2 linked regions of the Pseudosulfitobacter pseudonitzschiae genome follow. The protein of the gene in region 2 binds, or shares a complex with, the protein of the main gene of each other region. Links are inferred from orthologs where the notes say so. Each region holds a gene or a part of one and is shown on either strand. Other genes may lie near its edges.

Evidence for each region.
Region 1: the proteins of accC (region 2) and accD are in contact, whole or in part, in a solved structure (PDB 8UXZ), measured with the Escherichia coli proteins. The link is inferred for Pseudosulfitobacter pseudonitzschiae from one-to-one orthologs.

Annotation. Positions count from the first base shown.
Region 1 is NZ_CP022415.1:3,338,748-3,349,248, forward strand. Bases 7,514-10,501 are described here. They hold accD (acetyl-CoA carboxylase, carboxyltransferase subunit beta), read left to right. Parts: upstream 7,514-8,521; coding sequence 8,522-9,481; downstream 9,482-10,501. Other genes in these bases: SULPSESMR1_RS16410 (ABC transporter transmembrane domain-containing protein), read left to right, coding at 7,514-7,559; SULPSESMR1_RS16415 (CPBP family intramembrane glutamic endopeptidase), read left to right, coding at 7,556-8,461; SULPSESMR1_RS16425 (bifunctional folylpolyglutamate synthase/dihydrofolate synthase), read left to right, coding at 9,478-10,501. Also shown: SULPSESMR1_RS16385 (crotonase/enoyl-CoA hydratase family protein), read left to right, coding at 1-635; SULPSESMR1_RS16390 (hypothetical protein), read right to left, coding at 642-1,013; SULPSESMR1_RS16395 (DUF6478 family protein), read right to left, coding at 1,029-1,751; SULPSESMR1_RS16400 (hypothetical protein), read right to left, coding at 1,908-2,504; ilvD (dihydroxy-acid dehydratase), read right to left, coding at 2,485-4,248; more of SULPSESMR1_RS16410, read left to right, coding at 4,461-7,513.
Region 2 is NZ_CP022415.1:986,841-997,297, forward strand. Bases 2,746-5,689 are described here. They hold accC (acetyl-CoA carboxylase biotin carboxylase subunit), read right to left. Parts: upstream 4,922-5,689; coding sequence 3,569-4,921; downstream 2,746-3,568. Other genes in these bases: SULPSESMR1_RS04745 (DUF2155 domain-containing protein), read left to right, coding at 2,746-2,973; aat (leucyl/phenylalanyl-tRNA--protein transferase), read right to left, coding at 2,937-3,569; accB (acetyl-CoA carboxylase biotin carboxyl carrier protein), read right to left, coding at 4,932-5,426; SULPSESMR1_RS04765 (class I adenylate-forming enzyme family protein), read left to right, coding at 5,584-5,689. In the rest of the region: ATP-dependent Clp protease ATP-binding subunit ClpX, read left to right, coding at 1-1,248; SULPSESMR1_RS04730 (RidA family protein), read left to right, coding at 1,324-1,686; SULPSESMR1_RS04735 (NADH:ubiquinone oxidoreductase subunit NDUFA12), read left to right, coding at 1,775-2,158; outer membrane lipid asymmetry maintenance protein MlaD, read left to right, coding at 2,159-2,617; more of SULPSESMR1_RS04745, read left to right, coding at 2,614-2,745; more of SULPSESMR1_RS04765, read left to right, coding at 5,690-7,047; SULPSESMR1_RS04770 (hypothetical protein), read right to left, coding at 7,072-7,254; SULPSESMR1_RS04775 (ABC transporter ATP-binding protein), read right to left, coding at 7,411-8,166; SULPSESMR1_RS04780 (ABC transporter ATP-binding protein), read right to left, coding at 8,178-8,939; SULPSESMR1_RS04785 (branched-chain amino acid ABC transporter permease), read right to left, coding at 8,952-10,193; SULPSESMR1_RS04790 (branched-chain amino acid ABC transporter permease), read right to left, coding at 10,197-10,457. UniProt on the Escherichia coli protein: This protein is a component of the acetyl coenzyme A carboxylase complex; first, biotin carboxylase catalyzes the carboxylation of the carrier protein and then the transcarboxylase transfers the carboxyl group to form malonyl-CoA.

The sequences.
Region 1 (10,501 bases), 2.4 Mb from region 2 along the record:
CTCGCGCGGTTGTTCTGAACGCACAGGGTGATCATTTTTGTGCCGGATTGGATTTGGTTGAACACCACACCGAAAACCGCCGTCCCGAAGATTTTATGCACCTGTGCCTGCGCTGGCACGAAGCATTCAACAAGATGGAATATGGCGGCGTCCCAATCATCGCAGCGCTGAAGGGGGCCGTGGTTGGCGGTGGACTTGAATTGGCGTCAGCCGCCCATGTGCGCGTGATGGACCCGACAACCTATTTCGCCCTGCCCGAAGGCCAGCGTGGTTTGTTCACTGGCGGTGGTGCAACGATTCGCGTGGCCGATCTGGTGGGTAAGGCGCGGATGATCGACATGATGCTGACGGGCCGTGTCTATAAAGAGGACGAGGCCGTGCAGGTGGGGCTTGCCCAATACCGCGTAAAAGACAGCCAAACCAAGGCGCTGGAACTGGCGCGCACCGCAGCACAGAACCCGCCGCTGTCAAATTTTGCAATCTGTTCGGCCATCAGCCACATGCAGAATATGTCGGCACTGGATGCGGCCTATGCTGAAAGCGTGGTGGCCGGCATCGTCAACACCCAAGAAGCCTCGCGCGACCGGCTGGATGCTTTTGCCAAAGGTACAGCGGCGCGCGTGCGCCCGGACTGATCCCGTTTAGGTCGTTTCGACACAATGACGACGGAAGGCGCGCTTGAGCATGTCCAGCTCGGCGCGCAGCAGGTCTATTTCGGCGCGGATGTCGTCGCCCAGCACTTCGCCCGCAATCAGGTGAAAATGCGCCAGCTTGGTGCCGTCTTTGGCGTCGGTGATAACAAAGGTCTGAACTCCTTCGGTGATGGCCTCGGCGGGGATCGGCACTTGCAACAGCCAGTGCCCCTGTTCGTGGTCCTCGGTCAGCTGCACGTTGGCAACTGGTTTATCCAGATTGTGCACGGCCAGTTTCGGCACCTCGGTGCTTTCCGAACTGACGATGCCCTGCCAGATGCCGTTGATGATCTTGGTGCCTGTGACGGTCAGAATGCTCATGAGTTCGGCCTTTCGTTACAGGGCAGCGCGCGGGCGGCGTGAGAATGTAAGGTCGCGCAAAATTACCTGATTCATCTCGGGCCCTTCAAAGATCAGATCGACCCAGACTTTTTCCACCCGTTTTTCGTTCAGGTTGGAATAGGCCAGATCGAATTCAACCACGATGTCTTCTTCATGCAAGGGCAATTCGCGTACGATCTGTTCGGTGTTGGGGCCGTGTTTGATATTGAGCCGAGCGAAGATTTCCAGCGGTTTTTCCATCTCGACGATGCATGACATGCGCACCAAATGCGTCCGACGCAGACCTTCTGCCGCCGCTTCGGGCAGGTCCACCACCAGCGACAGAAATGATCCGTCAAAGCTGAACACGTCCATGCGCAGACCATAGGGCGCGATGTCTTCCTCGCGGGTGTTGCGCAGTTGGCGAAGGGTCAACTCGCTTAGCTTGCAGTCGTGAAACAGGGTCACTTCGCTGCCCAGCATGGATTTTGTCTGAACCGACGACATGCCCGGCCTGTGCAGCGGCCCGCGCCAAAGTTCCGGTCGCCATGCCCAATCCGAATTATGTGGTTTCGCAAACCTGGTCGACCCGATCACCGGCAGCGCCAGACGTTCGTCGGCGGTGTGAATCAACCTGTCGATATGCGCCCGCATCAGCCGTGCGCTGTTACGCAACTGACGCAGGGTGTGCAGGTTCACGTTGCCTGCATTGCGTGCGGCACGCGCCCAGCGGCGCATGGTACGTTTATGCGACAAACGCTCTAGTAAACTGATCTTGTTTTCTGCCACGGGCCGTTTCGCCTCTGGTGCTGCTCTTTCGCTATCTAACGAAAAGCTTTCTATCAAATAAACCGGCAATCGCAGGCGCGGCGCGAATTTCAGCGGTTGTGGTATTTAGTCAGGCGTCGTCGGTGCAATCGCAAGGGCTGTGACAGGGGTCGCTGCACGCACGCGGGTGCGTTGCATCAATTGATCCAGAATACGGCCACCTTCGCTGCCAATTGCGCCGCTGTCGTCGGTCCCGTATATCGCCAAACCGATGCGATGTGGCCCAACCTGACCGGCGCCGCGCCAGTGGGTGGCCGACAGGCCCTTGCGGGCCGGTTCGGTACCCTGAACCTGTAGTAAAACAGTGTCTCTGGTCTCTTTCTTGTCCAGGACAGTGCCATCGGACAGGGCGGCCTGCATCGCTGTAGCAGTGATCGGCGGGGCGTCTGCGGGGGATCTGGTCAGGCTGACGGTGATCAGCCCCAAGGGTGCGCCAAAGGCCCCGTCCGGATCGCCCAGCGTGTCGCAGCGGGCCAGCAGCGCAAAGTCAGCTTTCAGGCTGCGCCGGTCGATACAAAAGCCGTCTGGCGCCACAAGGGTCACGGAACCATTGGCCATCGCTGTTTCGCGCAGCGGCGCGTTTGTCGCGCCGCCGCCCACATCACATCCCGCAAGGGCGATCAGCCCCGCAAGGATGGCACCTTTACAGGTCCCAATATTCATGCCGCTCAAGCTTGGCACCGGGATGGGTGACCGCCCCTTTGTACGTCGCACCGACCAGTTGCGCATACTTCCACAGCGCACCTGCGCCATAGATCGTTTCACGCGGGCCTTTCCAGTTGGCCTTGCGCTCTTCCAGTTCGTCATCGCTTAGCGCCACGTTGATAGTGCCCTCGATGGCGTTGATGGTGATCACATCGCCATCTTTCAGGAACGCAATCGGCCCGCCATGTGCGGCCTCTGGTCCGACGTGACCCACACAGAACCCGCGGGTCGCACCCGAGAAACGACCGTCGGTGATCAGCGCCACCTTTTTGCCCATGCCCTGACCGGACAGGGCTGCGGTGGTCGCCAGCATCTCACGCATACCCGGACCACCCGAAGGGCCCTCGTTGCGGATGACGAACACGTCACCTTCTTCATAGGTGCGTTTCTGTACAGATTCGAACGCATCTTGTTCACATTCGAAGACGCGTGCAGGACCGGTAAAGATCTGGTGCTGGGCTTCCATGCCCGCAACCTTCACGATGGCACCCTCGGGGGCGATGTTGCCCTTGAGGCCGACAACGCCGCCGGTTTTGGTCAGCGGAGTCTCGATCGGATAGATCACCTTGCCGTCTGCTTCGAGGTCGATCTTGTCCAGCTCTTCGCCGATGGAGTAGCCGGTGGCGGTCATGCAATCTTCGTGGATCAAGCCCGCTTTGCGCAGTTCCTTCATCACGACAAAAATGCCGCCTGCCTCGTAGAGGTCTTTGGCCACATATTGGCCGCCCGGTTTTAGGTCGACGAAATAGGGCGTCTCGCGGAAGATGTCGCAGACGTCATCAAGGAAAAAGTCGATGCCTGCCTCGTGTGCCATTGCGGGCAGGTGCAGACCCGCGTTGGTCGACCCGCCGGTGCAGGCCACAACGCGCGCGGCGTTTTCCAACGACTGGCGCGTGACGATGTCACGGGCACGGATGTTTTTCTCGATCAGGTTCATCACCGCTGCACCGGACGCTTCGGCGTATTGGTCGCGGCTTTCGTAGGGTGCAGGCATGCCCGAGGAGTTAGGCAGCGCAAGGCCGATTGCCTCGGACACGCAGGCCATAGTGTTGGCGGTAAACTGGCCACCGCAGGCACCGGCGGACGGGCAGGCGACGCGTTCCAGAACGTCCAGCGCCGCGTCGGACATATCGCCGTTCTGGTGGCGACCAACCGCCTCGAACATATCCTGAACGGTCAGGTCACGGTTGGCGAAATCGGCTGGAACCGCAGGGTTGTTCGGTGCCTTGCCCGGCAGGATCGACCCGCCATAGAGAAAGACCGACGGCACGTTCAGACGGATCATTGCCATCATCATACCCGGAAGCGATTTGTCGCAACCCGCAAGGCCGACCAGCGCGTCATAGCAGTGGCCGCGCATTGTCAGCTCGACTGTGTCGGCAATCGCCTCGCGCGATGCCAGCGACGACCGCATGCCTTCGTGGCCCATGGCGATGCCGTCAGTGACGGTGATCGTGGTGAACTCGCGCGGCGTGCCAAAGGCGGATTTGACGCCCATCTTGACCGCTTGGGCCTGACGGTTCAACGAAATGTTGCAAGGGGCCGCTTCGTTCCAGCAGGTAGCGACACCGACCAGAGGCTGGTGAATCTCCTGCTCGGTCATGCCCATGGCATAATAATATGACCGGTGCGGCGCGCGTTCGGGCCCCTCGGTCACATGACGGCTTGGCAATTTGGATTTGTCGAATTTGCCCTTGAGCATTTTGGCCTCCCGATGATGCGTTGTCTTTGCAATAACGGGCGGCGGTTTAAGGTACAAGATGCAAGGCAGATAAGTAAAACAGGCGCGTGCTGTATGATTGCACAGATGCAAGGCCGCTGACGCACAGCGCCGCAGCTTGATTTAACCTGTTGCGGCACATACTTTTGTCTACTGAATTCCCTCGCGCCCGCGCGGCAAACCTAGGCGGGTCTATGGAACCATCACTTTTCAGTTTCATCTGGAGATATTCCAAACGCGAACAGGTGCTATTGCTGCTGGTCACGCTGGTCACTTTTCCGTTTCTTTACGCCACGCTGGAACTGCCCAAACGGATCATCAACGACGCCATTGGTGCCGATTCCGATACCATACCGCTGTTGGGGGTCGATCTGGCGCAAGTCGAATTCCTGATGTTGCTGTGCGGCCTCTATCTGCTGGCCGTGCTGGTGCATGGCCTGCTGAAAATGCGCCTGAACACGATGAAAGGGATCGTATCCGAACGGATGTTGCGCCGCCTGCGCTATACGTTGATCGCACGCATGATGCGGTTTCCGCGCAGCTATTTCCGCACCACATCGCAGGGTGAAATGGTCAGCATGGTCACGTCCGAGGCCGAGCCGATGGGCGGGCTGATGGGCGATGCGCTGGCGCAACCGGTGTTTCAGGCGGGGCAGATGGTGATCATCGTGGTGTTCCTGTTTGCGCAAAGCATCTGGTTCGGGCTGGCCGGTGTTGCGCTGATTCCATTGCAGGCGTGGCTGATACCGATGCTGCAACGGCAGATCAATGTGCTGAACAAGGCGCGGATCGTCGAAGTGCGCGCGCTGTCCTCGGAAATCGGGGAAAGTGCGGCAGGTGTAACCGATCTGCGCACCAATGGCGGCTGGCGCTACCGGTTGGCACAGTTCACCGACCGGTTGGGGCGGTTGTTCGATATCCGCTACAAGATTTACCAAAAGAAATTTTTCATGAAGTTTCTCAATAACTTCATTACCCAGCTGACGCCGTTCTTTTTCTATTCCGTGGGCGGCTATCTGGCGATCAAAGGCCAGATTTCGGTGGGGGCGCTGGTTGCAGCCCTTGCCGCCTACAAAGACCTGTCAAGTCCGTGGAAAGAACTGCTGACTTATTACAACCAAGTGCAGGATATGTCGGTGCGCTGGGAGGTTGTGACCGAACGCTTTGATCCCAAAGGGTTGATTGATGCCGACAAATTCGAAGGAGCGCCCAAGACCATTCCGCATCTGGACGGTGACATCGTGCTGGATGGGGTCTCTGTGCGCAACGCGGACAGTAACATGGTGCTGGAGAACATCAGCCTGACCATCCCTGCGGGTGCGCGGGTTGCCATTCAGGTTGCCAGCCAGATCGAAAGGACCGCGCTGGCCGAAGTTCTGACGCGCGAGGTGACGCCGACGCGGGGGCGTGTGACCATGTCGGGGCACGATCTGGCAGACCTGCATCAGGCGGTGATCGCCGCGCGCATAGGCTATGCCCATTCGCGGCCCTATCTGTTCGACGGCACGTTGGGCAGCAATCTGTTGATGCCCTTGATGACCAGCCCGCGCACAGTGCTGTGGGACCCGGGCAAAAAGGACCGCGCAGGCATCGAGGCGGGACGGGCGGGCAACAGTCTGGACAGTCTGCGTGCCGATTGGGTCGATCCGGGACTGGCTGGTCTGAACGACCCCGGCGAGATCCGCGCATGGTGGTTCAAGCTGGTCAATGCTGTTGGCATCGAGGACCAGATGGTGCGCCGCATGATGGCTTCTGCCATCAATCTGGCCCAGCATCCGAAGTTGGCCCAGTCCATCGTCGCCCTGCGCCCCGAGATCGAGCGCCGGTTGGCCGCCTCTGGTCTGGATGAAGTGGTCAACCGCTTTTATCCGGACCGGTTCAACCCGTCGCTGCCGCTGGGCGGCAACCTGTTGTTCGCGGTCCCGAGGTTCAGCATCAGCCAGCAGGCATTGGTCGACGAGGGCCGTTTCCTGAGCCTGATCACCGAGAAGGGGCTGGCCGAACAGGGCATCGCGATTTCGCAGACGCTGATGGAAACTCTGCTGCAAACATTTGGGCGGGACGGCACCAGCCACCCGCTGTTCACTGCTCTGGGAATCGAAGAAGAGATGTACGAGCAGTTGGTCGACATCGCCGAGCGTCGCCGCTTGAGCGGTGATGCGGCGCTGAGCGATGACGAATTCGCGCTGCTTTTAACCGTGCCCTTTGCGCTGACGGCTGAACAGCTGGGCGCGGCTTTTCCCGAAAGCTTCAAGGATGAAATCCTGAAAATCCGCCGCGAACACGGCGCATCCCTGCGGACGATGATGACGGATATGTTCGTGCCCATCGCTCCGGAAAACTACCTACCGCTTTTGACGATTCTGGAAAACGCATTGTATGGCCGCGTGTCCGCGATGGCGGGGGCGCGGGCCAGTGAGGTCGAAGATCTGGTCTGCGGGCTGCTGATCGACGAAGGGCTGCAAGAGCTGGTGGCCGAGACCATCTTTGACATTCCCACAGGTCTGGCCGGCATCAAGATTCCGACAGTGTTTCAGGAACGCGCGGCCTTCAGTCGTGCAGCAATCAAACGGCCCGACATTCTGGTTCTGGACCGCGCATTGGCCAGCCACAACAGCGTGCAGCGTCGTTCTGCACGCAGCGGTTTGCGCGACCTTCTGCCCCGGTCGACGCTGATTTTCATGGAGGAATCCTTTGAAAACCCGGATGCTTATGACTTGTTCGTCGAGATCAGGAACGGGCGCATCGACGGCATCCTGACCAACGACAGCGAAGACGAAACCAGTTCCGGCGCGGATGATCTGCGGCGCAAACTGCGGGTGATCGGACGTACCGAACTGTTCGGGAAAATGGATGCGCGCAACCAGCGTCTGCTGGCCTTTGCTGCACAATGGTATCCCGTAGAGGCGGGTCAGCGGATTTTCTCGACCATGGAACCCGCGGATGCTGCTTATCTGTGCGTCTCCGGGCAGGCTCTGATGAGTTACCGTGACGCGGAGGGCAAAAGCCATCCGGTGACCACCGTCAATCCGGGTAGGGTGATCGGTGATTTGTCGATTATCCTGAACGAGCCACGCCAGATGGATTTGACCGCCACGACCGACGGCAAATTCCTGCGGCTGGGCGCCGAAGAGTTCCGCGCCGTTTACGAGAATGACACCGGCGTGCTGCTGCAACTGTTGCAAAGCGTCGGCACCCATCTGAGCGGGGCTGCAGACCTGTTACGCGACGCACGGCTGGACCTGACCGAACCGCGCGGGCCGGTGGTGCCCTCGCTGGAGGATGAAGAATGATCCGTCCACTTGCCGCCTATGCACCGCATCAGACGTTTGTCGCTCCGGCGCGGGCGCGTGCCCAGCTGTGGCGGTTGGCCGTGGGGTTGGTGTTGGGCGGCGCCGGTTATATCGTGCTGGCCCAATTTTTCTACGACACGCTGATTGCGTTGTATGTACCCGACGATGCAACGGCCTTTGCCGAAGAACTGCAAAGCGGCAGCACGCCCTTTGCCATGTTTGCCCTGCTGTTCAGCTTTGGCGCGATGACCCTGACGCTGGCGCTGGTTGTGGCGATGGTTCACAACCGCTCTGTCCTGACCCTGCTGGGTCCGTTGCGCCCTTTTGCGAAACAGTTTCAGCAGGCTGCGGTGGCAGTGGTGGTGCTGTCTGGTGCGTTGTGGATTTTGCCGCCTTGGGGGATGGAGCCGCCGATGCTGCCAGGGCTGCCCGTTGGCCTGTGGGCCGGATTGCTGCCCCTGTCGCTTTTGGCGGTTCTGGTGCAGGTCAGCGCCGAAGAACTTCTGTTTCGCGGCTATCTCCAGCAGCAACTGGCCGCGCGGTTTGCGTCTCCGCTGGTGTGGATGGTGCTGCCGTCGGCATTGTTCGCGCTGGGCCATTATGCGCCCGCGGTGGCGGGCGGCAATGCAATCTGGATCGTGGCTTGGGCAGGCATCTTTGGCCTGTTGATGGCCGATCTGACCGCGCGGTCCGGCACTCTTGGCCCTGCGATTGCTGTGCATTTCATCAATAACGTAATTGCTATGGTGCTTACGGCAATGCCCGATGATCTGTCTGGCCTTGCGCTGTATCTGATGCCGTTCTCGTTGGCGGATGAAGCTGCGGTGGCGCAATGGTTGCCGGTAGACTTCGGGATCATGCTGACCAGCTGGCTGGCCGTGCGTCTTACCCTGCGCCGTTGATTGCAATTGTCGGTCTTGGGCATTATCTGGGGGACCAACAGGCCAGCAGAAAGTGCACACATGAACTGGATCAACAACTACGTCCGGCCCCGGATCAACTCGATTTTTTCGCGTCGCGAGACACCGGACAATCTGTGGACCAAATGCGATGAGTGCGGCACCATGCTGTTCCACCGCGAGGTTAGCGACAATCTGAACGTCTGCACCAATTGCGGCCACCACATGAATATCACTCCGCGCGACCGCTTTCGTGCACTGTTCGATGGCGGTATCTTTACACAGGTCAGCGTGCCGACGCCCAACACCGACCCGCTGCATTTTCGCGATCAAAAGAAATACCCCGACCGGATGAAAGCCGCCCAGAAGGCCACCGGTGAAGCCGAGGCGATGTTGGTCGCCACAGGCGAGATCGGGCGCACTCCCATTGTGGCCTGCGCGCAGGACTTTACCTTCATGGCAGGTTCTATGGGCATGTACGTTGGCAACGCGATCATTGCCGCCGCCGAAGAGGCGGTAAAGCTGAAGCGGCCGCTGATTCTGTTTTCCGCCGCCGGTGGTGCGCGCATGCAGGAAGGTATCCTGTCGCTGATGCAAATGCCCCGCACCACGGTTGCCGTGCAGATGCTGAAAGAGGCGAATCTGCCCTATATCGTCGTGCTGACCCACCCGACCACGGGTGGCGTGACGGCGTCATATGCGATGCTGGGCGACGTGCATATTGCCGAACCCAATGCGTTGATCTGCTTTGCAGGGCCGCGTGTGATTGAACAGACCATTCGCGAAAAACTGCCCGAGGGGTTCCAGCGTGCCGAATATCTGCTGGACCACGGGATGCTGGATCGCGTGACCCCACGCACCGAGTTGCGTGACGAGTTGATTACGATCACTCGTATGCTTTTGGGGCTGCCGCCCGCTGTCAAAGGCGATTTGCCCGCACCCGAACCGGCCATCGAAGCACCCAAAACCACTTCTGCCCCGACGCCTGCGGCGCAGCCTGCGCCGACATCATCCAAAAAATGACCGCGGACGGTTCTGATGTCATCCTGCAACGGATGATGGCGCTGCACCCCAAGATCATCGACCTGACGCTGGACCGTGTCTGGCGTTTGCTGGATGCGCTGGGCAACCCGCAGAACGATCTGCCGCCGGTAATTCACATTGCGGGCACCAACGGCAAAGGATCGACTCAGGCGATGATCCGCGCAGGGCTTGAGGCGGCAGGCAAGCGTGTACATGCTTATACCTCGCCGCATCTGGCGCGATTTCACGAACGTATCCGGCTGGCAGGTGAACTGATTTCCGAGGACGCGCTGAGCGCGGTTCTGGACGAGTGTTATGCGGCCAACAACGGCGAAACGATCACTTATTTCGAGATTACGACCATCGCCGCGATCCTTGCCTTTGCGCGCACCCCTGCGGATTACACTTTGCTTGAGGTGGGTCTGGGCGGACGTCTGGACGCCACCAATGTGATCGAAAAACCTGCGATGACGGTGATTACGCCGGTCAGCATAGATCACCAGCAGTTTCTGGGCGACACATTGGCCCAGATTGCGGGCGAAAAGGCGGGAATTATCAAACGCGGCGTGCCCTGCGTGGTTGGACCGCAGGACGCCGCCGCGCTGGATGTGATCGAAGGCGTCGCCGCCCGTCTGGGCGCGCCGCTGATGGTCTATGGCCAGCACTGGCACATCGGACCTGATCACGGGCGCATGGCATTTCAGGACGACGGCGGCCTGCTGGATCTGCCCTTGCCCAATCTGATCGGGGCGCATCAGATCCAGAACGCAGGCGCGGCGCTGATGGTGTTGCGCGATCTGGGCATGGACGAGGCTGCCTGCACTGCCGCTGTCACCGGTGCGCAATGGCCCGCGCGGATGCAGCGGCTGCGCACGGGGCCGCTGGCCGAGCGTGCAGGCGCTGCCGAATTGTGGCTGGACGGCGGACACAATCCGGCGGCAGGCGAGGCATTGGCGCATGTGCTTGCCAACTTGCCCGACCGGCGCACACATTTGATCTGCGGCATGCTGAACACCAAGG
Region 2 (10,457 bases):
GGCGACAGCAAAAATACGCTTTATTGCAGTTTTTGCGGCAAAAGCCAGCACGAGGTCCGCAAGCTGATTGCAGGGCCCACGGTGTTCATCTGTGATGAATGCGTCGAGCTGTGCATGGACATCATCCGCGAAGAGACCAAGGCCAGCGGGCTGAAGTCGACCGACGGTGTGCCGACGCCCAAGGACATCTGCGGCGTGCTCGACGATTATGTGATCGGTCAGGCGATGGCCAAGCGTGTGCTTTCGGTGGCCGTGCACAACCACTATAAACGGTTGAACCACGCCCAAAAGGGCGGGGATATCGAACTTTCGAAATCGAACATCCTGCTGATCGGCCCCACCGGCTGCGGCAAGACGCTGCTTGCGCAAACGCTGGCGCGAATTCTGGATGTGCCGTTCACGATGGCAGATGCCACCACGCTGACCGAAGCCGGTTATGTGGGCGAGGATGTCGAGAACATCATCCTCAAGCTGTTGCAATCCAGCGAATACAACGTTGAACGTGCGCAACGCGGCATCGTCTATATCGACGAAGTCGACAAGATCACCCGCAAGTCGGAAAACCCGTCGATCACCCGCGATGTCTCGGGCGAGGGCGTGCAGCAGGCGCTGTTGAAGCTAATGGAGGGCACAGTGGCATCTGTGCCACCGCAGGGCGGGCGCAAGCATCCGCAGCAGGAATTCCTGCAAGTGGATACCACGAACATCCTGTTCATCTGCGGCGGGGCTTTTGCGGGTCTTGACCGGATCATCGCAGCGCGCGGCAAAGGGTCGGCTATGGGCTTTGGTGCCGATGTGCGCGACAATGACGAACGCGGCGTGGGCGAGATATTTACCGATCTCGAGCCCGAGGATCTGTTGAAATTCGGTTTGATTCCTGAATTTGTCGGACGTCTGCCGGTTCTGGCAACGCTTGAAGATCTGGATGAAGATGCGCTGGTCACGATCCTGACCCAGCCCAAGAACGCGCTGGTCAAACAATATCAGCGTCTGTTCGAGCTGGAAGATACGGCGCTGACCTTTACCGATGATGCGCTGACCGCGATTGCAAAACGCGCGATCCAACGCAAAACCGGTGCGCGGGGCCTGCGGTCGATTCTGGAAGATATTCTTCTGGACACCATGTTCGAACTGCCCGGCCTGGACAGCGTAACCGAAGTGGTTGTCAACGAAGAGGCGGTCAATTCTGACGCCGCCCCGCTGATGATCCACGCCGATGCGGAAAAAACACCTGCTACAGCGGGCTAAGGCGGCTGCCTTGGATAATGTGACAAAGGCGGTGCGCAAGCGCCGCCTTTTTCGTGGCAACAGTGGAAATACGACATGACAATCAAACGGATACACTCAGGCGGCGCATTCGAGGCCAAGATTGGCTATTGCCGCGCCGTGGTTGCGGGCGGCTTTGTCCATGTGGCGGGCACCGTGGGGCAGGGCGACACCGTCGAGGCGCAATGTGCCGATGCTCTGGCGATCATTGGCAAGGTGCTGACCGAGGCAGGCAGCGGATTCGAAAACGCAGTGCGCGTGACCTATATGCTGCCCAACGCGGCCGATTTCGAAGCCTGTTGGCCCAAGCTGCAAGAGACATTTGGCGCCAACCCGCCCGTTGCCACGATGATCGAATGTGGTCTGATCGACCCCAAATACCTGATCGAGATCGAAGTGACGGCGCTGGCGGGCGCGTAACCGCCCGAATAGCCGTCCGTGCGCACCTGTCCACTGGACCTTGGGCGCGGTATGCGGCATAGACATGACAAAGCTTTCGGAGGCCGAAATGGGTATTCTCAAATCAATGTTGCGCGCGGTGACGTGGTGGAACGGGCAAACCCTGAACACCCAACTGTTCACATGGCGCAAGGGCAACAAAGTGGGCGAAGATGCCGAGGGCAATATTTTCTACCGCAATGCCGACGACAGTAAACGCTGGGTGATCTTCAACGGCGAGGCGGAAGCAACGCGCGTTGATCCCAACTGGCACGGCTGGCTGCACCACACATGGGACGAGCCGCCCACGGACAAGCCGTTGGTTCATAAGCCGTGGGAAAAACCGCATCAGGAAAACCTGACCGGCACCCCGTCGGCCTATGCGCCTGCGGGTTCGATCCGCCGCGTGCAGCCTGCGGACCGCACCGATTACGAGGCGTGGAGCCCCGAGTAAATGTCTGAAAACACAACAGAAGTTTTGGTGGGCGGTGTTGTGCTGGCTGCTGCTGTGGCCTTTGGCATCTATGCGGCACAAGTGGCAGGTCTGAAAACAGGCGGTGACAGCTACCCGTTGCAAGCCAGCTTTCGCAGCCTTGAGGGTGTAAGCGTCGGCACCGATGTGCGGTTGGCGGGCGTCAAGGTGGGCACCGTGTCTGGTGTTTCGCTGAACCCTGAAACTTTTCGCGCAGATACCACTGTGGCGGTGTCCAAATCTATCGAAATTCCTGACGACAGCGCCATCGTGATCAGCTCCGAAGGGTTGCTGGGCGGCAATTTTGTCGAGATATTCCCCGGTGGATCGCCCTTTTACTTCGAGCCGGGCGATGTGATCGCCGACACCCAAGGGGCCGTGTCCCTGATTTCACTGTTGTTGAAATTCGTCAGCGGCGGCAGTGAAGAGGCGGCACAGTGAAACGCCTTTTGATGGCTTTGGGGCTGATGGCCCTTGCGGTGCCTGTGGCCGCGCAAGAAACCGCAACTGCGGACGGCGCGGTTTTGCGTGGGTTGGACACGTTCAACGGCCACGTCACCGATATGGAAATTGCTGCAGGCCAAAGCTTTAAGTTCGGACATCTGAACATCGTGCTGCGCGAATGCCGCTATCCTGCGGGCAACCCTGCGGGCGATGCATTTGCTTCGATTGAAGTTAGTCAGCAGGGCCGTGAAGGGGTGATTTTTTCCGGCTGGATGATCGCCTCGTCTCCGGCGCTAAGTGCTATGGAACACCCGCGCTACGACGTTTGGGTGCTGCGCTGCACCACCTCCTGAAGGGTGGCGGGGGGCAGCGTGGTAAAGCTGGCCTTGCCGTTTAACGCACGCTCCAACATCTTGTGATAGGCCGCGCGTGACACTTCGATACCACCCAGCGATGCCAGATGGTCGGTCAGAAACTGCGTGTCGAACAGGGTAAAACCGCAACGTCGCAGATGATCAACACAGGCCCCCAGTGCCATTTTGGATGCATTTGTGCGCCGTGAAAACATGCTTTCGCCAAAGAACGCAGTGCCCAAGGTCACCCCGTAAACTCCGCCTACCAGTTCCCGCCCTTCGTGAATCTCGAAGGAATGAGCGTGTCCCAGATTGTGCAGGGCATTGTAAAGGCTGCGAATCTCGGCATTGATCCAGGTTTCGGCGCGGTCGGCACAGGCTTCGACGGTGCCGTCGAAGTCTGCGTTGATCGCCACCCGCCAAGTACTGCGCCGCATGGCGCGGGCAAGGCTGCGGGACATGTGGAACCCGTCCAGCGGCATGACCCCGCGCCTGCGCGGATCGACCCAGAAAATTTCCGGATCGTCGCGGTGTTCTGCCATCGGGAAAATCCCGATGCTGTAGCCGTGCAGCAGAATCTCTGGCGTGAGATCCATTATGCAGGCTGCAGATGCGTCTCCAGCCAGTGTTCCAGCCAGTGAATGTTGTAGTTGCCCGAATGGATGTCAGGCTCTTGCAGCAGCGCATCAAACAGCGGGATGGTGGTGTCCACCCCGTCCACGATCAGTTCGCCCAAGGCACGGTGCAGACGCGCCAGTGCTTCGGGCCGGTCACGACCATGAACGATCAGCTTGCCGATCAGGCTGTCGTAATAGGGCGGGATCGAATAGCCGTCATAGAGGGCTGAATCCATCCGAACGCCCAGACCGCCAGGCGCATGATATTGCGTGATCCGGCCGGGGCAGGGCGCAAAATTGGGCAAACGCTCGGCGTTGATGCGGACTTCGATAGCGTGGCCGTTGATCTTCAGATCGTCCTGCGTGAACGACATCGGCAGGCCAGCGGCCACACGGATTTGTTCACGCACCAGATCGACGCCGAAAACCCCTTCGGTTACAGGGTGCTCCACCTGAAGACGGGTGTTCATTTCGATAAAATAGAACTCGCCGTTTTCATACAGAAATTCGATCGTGCCCGCACCGATATAGTTGATGTTGGCGCAGGCGTCGGCGCAGATTTTGCCAATGCGGTCGCGTTCTTCTTGGGTGATCGTGGGGCCGGGTGCCTCTTCGAACACTTTCTGGTGACGCCGTTGCAGCGAACAGTCCCGCTCGCCCAGATGCACCGCGTTGCCCTTGCCGTCGCCAAAGACCTGAATTTCGATGTGGCGCGGCGTGGTTAGATATTTCTCGATATAGACTTCGTCGTTGCCGAAGTTCGATTTGCCCTCGGCGCGGGCGGTCATAAACGCCTTTTCCATCTCGGCGGCGGATTGGGCGACTTTCATGCCCTTGCCCCCACCACCGGCCGTTGCCTTGATGATGACGGGATAGCCCATTTCGACGCCAATACGCTTGGCGTCTTCCAGCGTGTCCACGCCGCCATCGGATCCGGGCACACAGGGCACGCCCAGCTTTTTCATCGTATCCTTGGCAGTGATCTTGTCGCCCATGACTCGGATGTGGTCGGCGGTCGGGCCGATAAAGGTCAGGTCATGATCCTGAATAATCTGCACAAAGCTGGCATTTTCGGACAGGAAACCATAGCCGGGGTGAATCGCCTCGGCTCCAGTGATTTCGCAGGCTGCGATGATCGATGGGATCGACAGATAGGACTGTGCGGATGCGGGCGGGCCGATGCAGACGCTTTCGTCTGCCATGCGCACGTGCATTGCATCACTATCGGCGGTCGAATGGACCGCAACACTGCCGATTCCCATTTCGCGGGCCGCGCGGATGACGCGCAGGGCAATCTCTCCACGGTTGGCAATCAGGATTTTATTAAACATTGTCAGATCCTTATTCCAGGATCACAAGCGGAGCGCCAAATTCGACCGCCGCGCCATCATCCACAAGGATACGCTTGACGGTGCCAGCACGCGGGGCTGGAATGTGGTTCATGGTTTTCATCGCTTCGACGATCAGCAGCGTGTCGCCTTCGGTAACGGTGGTCCCGACCGAGATGAACGAGGGCGCACCGGGCTCGGCTTGCATGTAAACGGTGCCAACCATCGGCGAGGTCACTGCACCGGGATGGTCTGCGGGGTCTTCGTTTGCAGCGGGTGCCGCAACGGCGGCGGCGGAAGGGGCAGCAGCGGCAGGGGCTGCGGAAGTCTGGGCCGGGGCGGGGGCATAGCCGGCCACGGGCGGGTGTTCGCGTGTGACGCGCACGTTCAGACTGTCATCTTCGGCATAGTCGCGTTTGACCTGAAGCTCTGTCAGATCGTTTTCGCGCAGCAGCTCGGCCAGCGCCTTGATAAAGGCCACGTCGTCGTCGTGTTTGTTCTTTGTCATTGTCGTCCTCGACCTCTTGTCAGGGGCGTTGAACGCCCCCTGTTCTGGGGTCAGGTTATAGGCCAGAAGTGCTGCATTGGAAAGCATGGCTTTGGCAGATTGAAGCAGGTGCCTGCCCAAGCCATAATGCGGGCAATAGGCGTGCGGGGGGCAGGGGATGAATCTGGCAACATGGCTTGAGCGGTCGGCGGCAGCAGACCCGCGTGCGCAGGCGTTGTATCTGGGCACCGAAGCGGTGGCCGATTATGGCACATTCGATCGGCTGGCGCGCGAACTGGCAGGTTGGTTGGGCGCACAGGGTGTGGTGCCCGGTGACCGGGTGGCCATATTCATGGCGAATGTGCCCGATTTCCTTGTGGTTATGTGGGGCTGTTGGTACGCGGGCGTTTGTGTTGTGCCGGTTAACGCCAAGCTGCACGGGCGCGAGGCGGCATTCATTCTGGAGGATTCCGGCGCAAAGGTGGTTTTTGCCACGACAGCGCAGGCGGGCGCTTTGCGCGCCGCCAAGGTGACTGTCCGAATTGTCGAGGATCTGCCCCAAGCCACACCGGTCATCCGCCCTGTGGACCGCGCTGAATTTGATCTGGCGTGGCTGTTTTACACCTCGGGTACCACGGGCAAACCCAAGGGGGTTATGCTGTCGCATGGCAATCTGATGGCCATGGCGCTCAGCTTCTTTGCCGATGTGGATCAGGTTAAAGGCAGCGATGCAGCACTTTATGCGGCACCAATGAGCCACGGTGCGGGTTTGTATAACCTGATGCACGTGCGCGTGGGCGCGCGCCATGTCTGCCCCGCTTCTGGTGGCTTTGATCCGGCGGAAATCCTTGACCTGGCAGCATATTTTGGCGACGTTCATATGTTCGCAGCGCCCACGATGGTCTCCCGTTTGACGTCCTATGCGACTGCATCTGCCCGGTCCGGCCAAGGATTGCGCACGGTGGTTTACGCGGGTGGGCCGATGTATTTGGCTGATATTCTGGCCGCGCGCGCCGCTTTGGGGGATGTGTTCGTGCAGATATATGGGCAGGGCGAATGTCCGATGGCGATCACGGCCCTGTCACGGGCGGATGTGGCGGGCGATGATATGGCGCGGGTGGCCTCGGTGGGGCGGGCGCAGTCTTGCGTCGAAGTGGGGATTTGCGACAGCCACGGGGCGTTTCTGCCCGCTGGCCAACCGGGCGAGATTATGGTGCGTGGCGCGCCCGTTATGCTGGGCTATTGGAACAATCCGCGCGCCACGGCAGACGCCCTGCGTAACGGCTGGCTGATGACCGGCGACATCGGAATGCTGGACGCCCACGGCTATCTGACGCTTCAGGACCGATCAAAGGATGTGATTATTTCAGGTGGAAGCAACATCTATCCGCGCGAAGTTGAAGAAGTGCTGCAAAGCCATCCTGATGTGCGCGAAGTGTCGGTTGTCGGGCGGCCACATGCGGATTGGGGCGAGGAGGTCGTGGCCTTTGTGGTTGGCACAGCCACCAAAGCCGAACTGGACGCGCTTTGCCGCGACCGCATCGCGCGGTTCAAGGCACCCAAAGTCTATGTCCACGTCGATGCCCTGCCCAAGAACAACTACGGCAAGGTGTTGAAGACGGAATTGCGGGCGCTGCTCTGACACACAGCCCGCAATTCCAATGGCTTAGGCCGTGATCAACGCATCGTCCGGCGCCACAAAGTTGTCACCGGTCAACGCACCGTCGCCACCGTGGCCGTTCAACACGTCGTGGCCGTGCACCTTCGAGGCAAAGACGGTTGGGTTATTGAAGTTGCTGGCGTTCGTGCCATCCTGCACAGCGCTGTAAAAATCGTTGTCATCGCCCATGCGCACTTCCCCACCGATGGGGTGCCATAGTTGTCTATAGACCGCTGCTGCCACCCAAGGTCATGTCGGCTTGGATCAGGCGTGCGTTGTTCTGATAGTGTTCACCCAAAACCGGCCAACTTGGCCGGTTTCAGTTTATAGTTGTATAAGGCAAGGTTAGATCGCCAGATACTCTTCGCGCAGTTCCTTGTTTTCGAGAACTTCGGCGGCGGTGCCGTCAAAAACGATGCCCCCAGTGTCAAGAATCACTGCGCGATCCGCCAGTTCGAGCGCGCGCACAGCGTTCTGTTCGACGATCACTGTGGTGATGCCCTGATCCTTGATAATGCGCAGTGTCTTTTCGATCTCGTCGACGATGACGGGGGCCAGCCCCTCATAGGGTTCGTCCAGCAACAGCACTTTGATGTCGCGGGCCAGCGCGCGGGCTATCGCCAGCATCTGTTGTTCACCGCCCGACAGGGTCACGCCCTCTTGCATACGCCGCTCGCCCAGACGCGGGAACAGGTCATAAAGCCGCTGGATCGACCAGCCTACAGGGGGCGCGATCTGGGCCAACTTCAGGTTTTCCTCGACCGTCAGGCCAGGAATGATCCGCCGGTCTTCGGGGACCAGACCAAGACCGGCTTGTGATGCTTCATGGCTGGACATATTGTGCAGTGGCTTGTGATCCAGCCAGATTTCGCCCTTGCGCAGCTCGGGGTCCCCGATGCGCGCGATTGACCGCAGGGTGGATGTCTTGCCCGCCCCGTTGCGGCCCAGAAGGGCCAGAATTTCGCCCTCGTGGACGTTAAAGCTGACGCCTTGAACGATATAGCTTTCGCCGTAATACGCGTGCATGTCCCAGACCGAAAGAAAGGCGGGGGCGGTCGCCGCGTGGTTGGCGTTCTTCGAGAAGTCGGGTTTGGTGTTCATTCTGCCCGTCCTTATGCTGCTTGGGTTTCGCCAAGGTAGGCTTCGCGCACCTTGGGATGACCCTTGATTTTGTCGGGTGTGTCTTCGACCAGCGGTGTGCCCTGTGCCAGAACCGTGATCCGTTCGGCCAGCGAAAACACCACATGCATGTCGTGCTCGATGATCGCGATTGTAATGTCGCGCTCATCCTTGATCTGCTTAAGCAGGTCGATGGTGTTGTTGGTGTCGGCCCGCGCCATGCCAGCGGTGGGTTCGTCCAACAGCAGCAGACGGGGTTCTTGCGACAGGCACATGCCGATCTCCAGCCGCCGTTTGTCACCGCGCGACAGCGATGCGGAATGCATATGTCGTTTGTCTGACATATTCATCTCTTCCAGCATATGTTCGGCCCGTTCCACGATGTCGCGGTCGTCCAACATGTTGGTCAGCGCGTTCAGCCCAAATGATCCGTCCCGCTTGGCAAAGCAGGGGATCATCATGTTTTCCATCACCGTCAGATCGCCAAATATTTCCGGTGTCTGGAACACGCGGCTGATGCCCATCTGGTTGATTTCATAGGGTTTGCGCCCCAATACCGACTGGCCGTCGAACAGCACCGATCCGGTGTCGGGGATCAGTTTGCCGACCAGACAGTTTAGCAGCGTCGACTTCCCAGCTCCGTTGGGCCCGATGATCGCGTGCACACTGTTTTCCGCAATGCTCAGATTTACGTCCCCCAGCGCCTGCAACCCGCCAAAGCGCTTGCCGACATTCTTAACTTCGAGAATACCCATCGTCTCTCTCTCCTATTCGGCTGCGGGGTTGCGCCGTTTGGCGGCGTCCGCCTCGGCTTCGGCTGTGTTGCGTTTGGGGCGGCCAAAGATCATGCGGCCCAGACGTTTGCCGCCTTCGACCAGACCACCGGGCAGGAAGATGATGACGATCATGAACAGCAGGCCCAGCGTCAGATGCCAGCCCTTGCCAACGAAGGGGTGGATGATAGTGACAAGAAAATCTTCCACACCGTCAGGCAGAAAACCCAGCCATTGATGCAGCACGCCGTCGTTGATCTTGCTCAGGATGTTTTTGAAATACTCGTTAAAGCCTGCGCCAAGGATCGGCCCGATCAGGGTGCCGACACCGCCCAGAATGGCCATGATCACGATCTCGCCCGAGGCGGTCCAGTGCATCCGCTCGGCGCCCGCAAGCGGGTCCATCGAGGACAGCAATCCGCCCGCCAGTCCGGCATAGATGCCCGAGATGACAAAGGCGGCCAATGTGTACGGCTTGGTGTTCAGGCCGGTATAGTTCATCCGTTGCTGGTTGGATTTCACCGCCCGCAGCATCATGCCAAAGGGCGAGCGGAAGATGCGGATCGAGATATAGAACGAGATCAGCATGATGATACCGCACAGGTAGTAACCCGCATTAAAGGTAAACAGCCAGTCACCAAGACGCAGCTCGAAGCTGTCGCGCATAGCGATGCCAAAGAAGTTGGTCACCGGCAGCGATCCGTCGACAGTTGTCGATTGCCCCAGCACGCGCGGATCGGTCAGCAGCAGTTGCAGGCCGGTTTCACCGTTGGTCAGATTGAAGTTCGACGCCGGGTTGCCCAGCACCGAATAGGCAAGGTTGTATGACATCTGCGCAAAAGCCAGCGTCAGGATCGAGAAATAGATGCCCGAGCGTCGCAGGCTGACATAGCCGATGGCCAGCGCAAAGATGCCAGCCACAACCATCGACAGCAGGATGCCGGGGATCACGTTCATGCCCAGCAGTTTGAACATCCAGACGGCCGAGTATGATCCGACACCCAAGAAGGCCGCGTGACCAAAGCTGAGATAGCCGGTCAGGCCGAACAGGATATTGAAACCGATCACCAGAATACCGAAGATCACGAACCGTTGCATCAGGTCGGGATAGCCTGCGTTGAACATCTGCGCGAGGCTGGACCCTTGGGGGAAGGGGTTCAGAATGAAGGGGGCCAGCGCCACCATCACCAGAACCACCATGAACAGGTTAAAGTCTTTTTTGGTCAGTCCGAGCATGTCTTATTCCTCCATCACGCCTTTGCGGCCCATCAGGCCACGGGGACGGGTCAGAATGATAATGATAGCCACCACATAGATGATGATCTGGTCGATACCGGGGAAGATCGCCTTGATCTCGTTCATGGAGGCAAAGGCTTCGAGAATCCCCAGCAAAAAGCCTGCCAGCACCGCACCGGGCAAAGAGCCCATGCCGCCGACGACGACCACAACAAAGCTGAGCACCAGAAAATCCATGCCCATGTGATAGTTGGGCGAGTTGAT